DNA from 3 places in the Serratia sp. BNK-23 genome. Region 3 is predicted to be linked to each of the others. Evidence: predicted binding sites of a transcription regulator. Region 3 holds the regulator's gene; each other region holds the start of a gene.
What was found. The regulator PurR, encoded in region 3, represses purine synthesis genes. The targets are predictions, from matches to a motif close to CANGCAAACGTTTGCNTG.
Positions count from the first base shown of each region.

Region 1: the regulator PurR is predicted to act here: its motif matches at 796-813, upstream of ACMGF9_RS15080 (amino acid aminotransferase).
Region 2: the regulator PurR is predicted to act here: its motif matches at 1,068-1,085, upstream of tusA (sulfurtransferase TusA).

Region 1 is NZ_CP179900.1:3,155,817-3,158,083, reverse strand. It holds gene ACMGF9_RS15080 (amino acid aminotransferase) at 1-730, opposite strand, end outside; gene ompC (porin OmpC) at 976-2,103, opposite strand.
Region 2 is NZ_CP179900.1:4,778,150-4,780,416, reverse strand. It holds gene ACMGF9_RS22745 (GNAT family N-acetyltransferase) at 1-251, opposite strand, end outside; gene ACMGF9_RS22740 (7-cyano-7-deazaguanine/7-aminomethyl-7-deazaguanine transporter) at 293-952, opposite strand; gene tusA (sulfurtransferase TusA) at 1,173-1,418, shown strand; gene ACMGF9_RS22730 (zinc/cadmium/mercury/lead-transporting ATPase) at 1,499-2,267, opposite strand, start outside.
Region 3 is NZ_CP179900.1:2,700,923-2,703,189, forward strand. It holds gene ACMGF9_RS12745 (YnhF family membrane protein) at 1-43, opposite strand, end outside; gene purR (HTH-type transcriptional repressor PurR) at 368-1,393, shown strand; gene punR (DNA-binding transcriptional activator PunR) at 1,390-2,267, opposite strand, start outside.

The DNA.
Region 1 (2,267 bases), 450 kb from region 3:
AGGAGCTGGCGACGATCAGTTCTTTATGTTTGGCGGCGAAAATACGCAGGCCTTGCGCATCTTCTTCCAGGCCGTTGGCGAAGCCCTGATAAGCGAAGTCGAACAGCGGCAACCACCCGTTGGCGACGGAAAGTTCAGCCAGCTGCGCCCACTGTTCCGGCGTTGGATCGATACCGGTCGGGTTATGGCAGCAGCCGTGGAACAGCACGACATCACCGGCCTGAGCCTGTTTCAGGCTGTTCAGCAGGCCGTCAAAATCCAGCGCGTGGTTGGCTGCGTCGTAGTAGGCGTACTCCAGCACTTCCAGGCCAACGGCGCTAAAGACGTTCTTGTGGTTCGGCCAGCTTGGGTTGCTGATCCAGATGCGCTTGGCGCTGGTCTGGTTGGCGATAAAGTCTGCCGCTACGCGCAAGCCGCCGGTGCCGCCTGGCGTCTGTGCGGTGCGTGCGCGACGATCGGTGACGATCGGGCTCTCTTTACCGAACAGCAGCTCTTGCGTGCAGCTGGCAAACGCCGGGATGCCTTCAATGCCGAGATAGTTTTTGGTGGTCTCGTTTTCCAGCAGATACTGTTCAGCTTTTTTTACGCTGGTCAGCACCGGGGTTTTGCCGGTTTCATCTTTATAAACGCCAATGCCTAAATTGATTTTATTCGGGCGGGCGTCGGCGCGGAAAATGTCGGTCAGGCCCAGGATCGGGTCGGCGGGTGCGGCGGTGATTTTTTCAAACATGTCAGGTGCTTCCAAATCTCGGAGTTAAGCAGACAGAAGCATCAGGGTAGCGCCAGTTATCGGCTTTGCCAACCGTTTGCGATAAAAACACCGCGATCTTGTGAACGGGAAGGATTCGACAGAAAAAATGAGGGATAAGGGGAAATCTGCAGGATAAAACGTTACCGGCAGACACAAATAAAAACAGGGCCGAAGCCCTGTTTTTTTAACTTAGCCGACGGTGAACCGCCGTTAAGCGAGACAACTTAGAACTGGTATACCAGACCAACAGCTACGATATCGTCAGTAGGGGTGCCGGTTGCTTTGGTGAACTCGTTGTCATCCAGCAGGTTGATTTTGTAATCAACGTAGGTGGACATGTTTTTGTTGAAGTAATAGGTGGTACCAACAGAAACATATTTAACCAGATCCTGATCAGAACCCACACCTGGGACGTTCAGGTTTTTACCTTTAGACTGCAGGTAAGACACTTCTGGACGCAGACCAAAGTCGAACTGGTACTGAGCGGTCACTTCGAAGTTCTGAGTTTTGCTCGCGAAGCCGCCGCACTTGTCATCGGTAGCTGCACAGCCAGCACCGAAGTTTTTGCCGCCGTAAGTGGTCATGTTACGGGTTTCTGCGTACATCGCGGCCAGGTAGACGTTGTTGGCGTCGTATTTCGCGCCCACGGTCCAAGCGTCAGCTTTTTTGCCTTTCTCGTTGGATTCGTCTTTCTGCTTATCGGTACGGTTGGAAGATGCGTATGCTGCACCTACGCTGATGCCTTCGCCGATGTCATAAGTAGAGGAGATGCCCCAGCCGTCGCCGTTTTGTTTCTTGATGTCGCGACCGTCGTTCTGGTTTTTGCCCTGGTATTGCAGAGCGAAGTTCAGACCGTCAACCAGACCGAAGAAGTTGTTGTTACGATAGGTCGCAACGCCGTTGGTACGGCCGGTCATGAAGTTGTCGGTGATGGTGTAGGTATCGCCACCGAACTCTGGCAGCATATCGGTCCAGCCTTCCACGTCGTACAGTACGCCGTAGTTACGGCCGTAGTCGAAGGAGCCGTAGTCAGCGAATTTCAGACCCGCGAAGCCCAGACGGGTTTTGGTGCCTTCGGTGCCCTGAGATTCGGCGTGGTTAGCCTGGACGTTGTATTCCCACTGGCCGTAACCGGTCAGTTGGTCAGTAATCTGAGTTTCACCTTTGAAGCCGAAACGAACATAGGTCTGATCGCCGTCATTACCTTTGTCGTCGGAGAAGTAGTGCAGACCGTCAACTTTGCCGTACAGATCCAGCTTGTTGCCGTCTTTGTTGTAGATTTCAGCTGCGTTTGCTGCACCAGCAGCCAACAGAGCCGGGATAACCACTGCAAGAATGTTGCGCTTCATCATTATTACCCTCATTGGTGTTATTCGGACACCTTTGCCACTGCCGCCAATAATTCCTTGGGAACTATTGTTGATAGATTGGTGTCGTCCTGTGTCTGAACGCAGTGTTCCATTCACAGGCGGGTTAATCTAGGACGAAAATGATACCAATGTCGCAATGAGGTTGC
Region 2 (2,267 bases), 2.1 Mb from region 3:
TGCGCCACGCCGTGGCGACGAAATGCCGGCAACACGCCGCCCAGCCAGCTGTAAAACACCGTTTCCTGCCGTTGATAACCGAGTTTGAAACCGGCCGGTTGCCCGGCTATCTCGGCGATCAACAGGCTGGCGGGGGCGGCGCCGATGCGCCGCTGCAGATCGGCCAGGCTATGCAGGCCGCCGAATTCAGGGATGCGTTGGTAAAGGCGGTGGATGTCTTCAAGCGTGGCGGTGCGGACGATTGGGGTCATGAGCGGCCTCCAAAGGATAGGGCCGCCCAGAATAACGCGACTCAGCCCGGCTGCAGGCCGCCGCTGCGCGCCGCGATGCGTTTGAGCAGCATGTTCAGCAACACGCCGTACATCGGCAGGAAGAACAGCAGGCAGATCATCACCTTGAAGCTGTAATCCACCAGCGCGATCTCCACCCAGTTGTTGGCCATGAAGGGATCGCTGCTCTTATAAAAGGCGATGAAGAAGAACGCCAGCGTATCGCTGATGTTGCCGAGGAACATCGCCGCCGCCGGCGCCACCCACCAGGCGCTGCGTTGACGCAGGCGGTTGAAGACGTGTACGTCGAGGATCTGGCCGAGCACATAGGCCATAAAGCTGGCGACGGCGATGCGCGCCACGAACAGGTTAAAACTGTTCAGCGCCGCAAAGCCCTGCCATTCTCCCTGATAGGTGACGGTGGAGATCACATAAGAGATGAACAGCGCCGGCACCATCACCGCCAGGATGATGCGCCGCGCCAGCGGCGCGCCGAAGATGCGCACGGTCAGATCGGTCGCCAGGAAGATAAACGGGAAAGTAAAGGCGCCCCAGGTGGTATGGAAGCCGAAAACGGTGATCGGCAGCTGCACCAGGTAGTTGCTGGAGGTAATGATGGCGATATGAAACAGCGAAAGCCAGACCAACGCGGTAAAGCGCTGCTGTGCGGTAAACGAATACATGTTGTAGCCTTTTTAGCAGTGGGGTGAGGGAACCCAGAGTGTCTTGTCAAAACAGCAAAAAACGCTGCGCGGCGGCATGATACGCGTTTGCGCAACCAATGCAATGGTTAAATTTAACGCAAACGTTAACGCATCTTGCGCAGAAAAACTACCGGCGTAAACTAGGCGCTAATGAGATGCGGCGAGCGTTCGCCGATCGTTTTTGAACGAGAAAAATTGCATGACTGACTTATTTGCCCAGGCAGACCAGACGCTCGACGCGCTGGGGCTGCGCTGTCCGGAACCGGTGATGATGGTGCGCAAAACCGTGCGCCATATGGACAACGGCGAAACGCTGCTGATTATCGCCGACGATCCGGCCACCACCCGCGATATCCCGGGGTTCTGCCGCTTTATGGAGCATACGCTGGTGGCGCAGGAGACCGAACAGGTGCCATACCGTTATCTGTTACGTAAAGGCGTCTAACGGCGGCGCGGCCGAGTTAAAAGTTCCCTCCCCCAAATGACAACGGGCGCGGTATGCCGCGCCCGTGTTTGTTTCAGAGCTTAGCTGCGCTTTCTCAATAGCCGCAGCGCGTTGGCGGTGACCAGCGCGGTGGCGCCGGAGTCAGCCAGCACCGCCAGCCACAAACCGGTCAGCCCCAGCAGGCTGGTGATCAGGAAGACCCCCTTCAACCCCAGCGCGATGGTGATGTTTTGCCGGATATTGGCGTGGGTGGCGCGCGAGATGCGGATCATCTCCGCGACGCCCACCAGCCGATTGTGGGTCAGGGCGGCGTCGGCGGTTTCCAGCGCCACGTCGGTGCCGCTGCCCATGGCGATGCCGATGCTGGAGGCTTTCATCGCCGGGGCGTCGTTGATGCCGTCGCCGATCATCGCCGTCGGGCGCAGTTCGCTCAGCTCGGTGACTGCGCTGACCTTATCTTCCGGCAGCAGACCGGCGCGATAGTCGAGGCCCAGCTCGCCGGCGATCGCGGCGGCGGCGCGCGGGTTGTCGCCGGTCAGCATCACGCCGCGAATGCCCAGCGCGTTCAGTTCGGCTATCGCCTGCTTGGCGTCGCCGCGCAGCGTATCGCGCAGCGCCAGCAAGCCGATGGGCGCGCCGTCTTCCAGCACCACCACCGCCGTTTTGCCGGCGTTTTCCAGCTTGTCTACCTGGCTCTGCCATTGGGCGTCGAGCAGGCCCGGCGCCAGCTTGCCCGGCGCGCTGATCAGCACGGTCTTGCCGTCCACGATCCCTTCCACGCCGACGCCGGCCAGCGCGCGGCGCGCCTGCGCCAGCGGCAACTCAGCCCCGCTTGCGGCGGCGCGGTTG
Region 3 (2,267 bases):
CGCCGACGGTAGTGAACAGAGACATCTTCAGATCGGTATCCATGACAACTCCTTTAAAATGGGCTTTCCTAAGGATAAAAGGCGCACAATTAGTACGTCAAATCATTTTCCCACAGTTCGCCGATAAAATCTTGTTATCATTTCCCGGTTTATAATCTCGATTACCTCTTCCACTTTTGTTCAATATGCGACAAAATTCGCAGTTCACAACTGCGTACCGGCATCCATGCCCCTCCTGATTAAGCGCTGAAGACTTCAACACACTAAAAACTCAGTTTTCGCTTCTCTGGAGAAGGATCTACGTAGGCAAACGATTAACATCACACTTACATGCTGTAAACATGTGAGTTCAGGAGTCATTCCTTACATGGCAACGATTAAAGATGTGGCCAAACGCGCGGGCGTTTCCACCACCACCGTTTCGCACGTCATCAATAAGACTCGTTTCGTCGCCGAAGAGACCAAAGCGGCCGTGTGGGCCGCGATCAAAGAGCTGCACTACTCGCCGAGCGCCGTGGCGCGCAGCCTGAAAGTCAATCACACCAAGTCTATCGGTCTGCTGGCCACCTCGAGCGAAGCGCCCTATTTTGCCGAAGTGATCGAGGCGGTGGAAAACAGCTGCTACAGCAAAGGTTACACCCTGATCCTGTGCAACTCGCACAACAATCTGGACAAGCAGCGCGCCTACCTGGCGATGCTGGCGCAAAAGCGCGTCGACGGCCTGCTGGTCATGTGTTCCGAATACCCGGATCAACTGCTGGGAATGCTGGAGGACTACCGTAATATCCCGATGGTGGTGATGGACTGGGGCGCTGCGCGCGGCGACTTCACCGACACCATCATCGATAACGCGTTCGAAGGCGGCTATCTGGCCGGCCGTTACCTGATCGAGCGCGGTCACCGCGATATCGGCGCCATCCCGGGCCAGCTGTCGCGCAACACCGGCGGCGGCCGTCATCAGGGCTTTATGAAGGCGCTGCAGGAAGCGCATATCGACATTCGCGAAGAGTGGATCGTCCAGGGTGACTTCGAGCCGGAGTCCGGCTACAAGGCGATGCACCAAATCCTGTCGCAAAAACAGCGGCCGACCGCGGTATTTTGCGGCGGCGACATCATGGCGATGGGCGCCATCTGCGCCGCTGATGAGCTGGGGCTGCGAGTGCCGCAGGATATTTCCGTGATCGGCTATGACAACGTGCGCAACGCCCGCTACTTCACTCCGGCGCTGACCACCATTCACCAGCCTAAAGAGCGCCTGGGAGAAATGGCCTTCACCATGCTGCTGGATCGCATCATCAGCAAGCGCGAAGAATCGCAGGTGATCGAAGTGCATCCGAAGCTGGTGGAACGCCGTTCGGTCGCCGACGGTCCGTTCATCGACTACCGCCGCTAATCCCCTGAGCCGGAAGCCTGCACGGCTTCCGGCGCCGCCTCGCTCAGCCACTCCTGATTCAGCGTCTCGCCATCGCCCAGATACGCCAGCAGCCAACTCATCGCCGGCGACGGTTTATCCTGCTGCCAGGTCAGGCAGCAAGGGCTGGCGGGAAACGGCTGCTGCAGCTGCAACGCCTTCAGCTCACCGCGCTGCACCAGCGGCAGCGCCCGATGCGCCGGCATCATGCCGACGCACAGCCCGGCGCACAGACAGTCGAGTGCCGATGTCCAGTCCGGCACCACCAGCCGCCGCTGGTTATCCAGCGTCCAGGTGACGCGCTTGGGCAGATTGCGCGAGGTGTCTTCCAGACAAAGCGCAGGGTACGGCCTCAACCGATCGTCATTTAACGGCCCTGCCAGCTGCGCCAGCGGATGCTGTGGGCTGACTACGCACAGCCAGTTCATGTAGCCCATATCGCGGAAGGCAAAGCCGCCGCCGACCGGCACCGCGCGCGTGGCGCCGATCGCCATGTCCACCCTGCCGTCCACCAACGCATCCCAAACGCCGTTGAACACTTCGGGTTGCAGCATCAGTTCAACATCGGGGAAATGGCGGTAGAAATCCAGCACCAGCTGGCGGCTGCGCTGGGGTTTGACGATGATGTCGACTGCGATATTCAGCTGGCCGCGCCACCCGTTGGCCACCTGCTGACAGTGGCGACGGGTGTCGAGCATTTTTTTGATAACAACTCTCGCATCCTTGATAAACAGCGCGCCGGCCGGCGTCAACTCCACATCACGGTGACGCCGCTCAAACAGCGGCACCGCAAGCCATTGTTCCAGTTGCCGCACGGTATAGCTCACCGCCGACGGCACCCGGTGCAGCTCCTGCG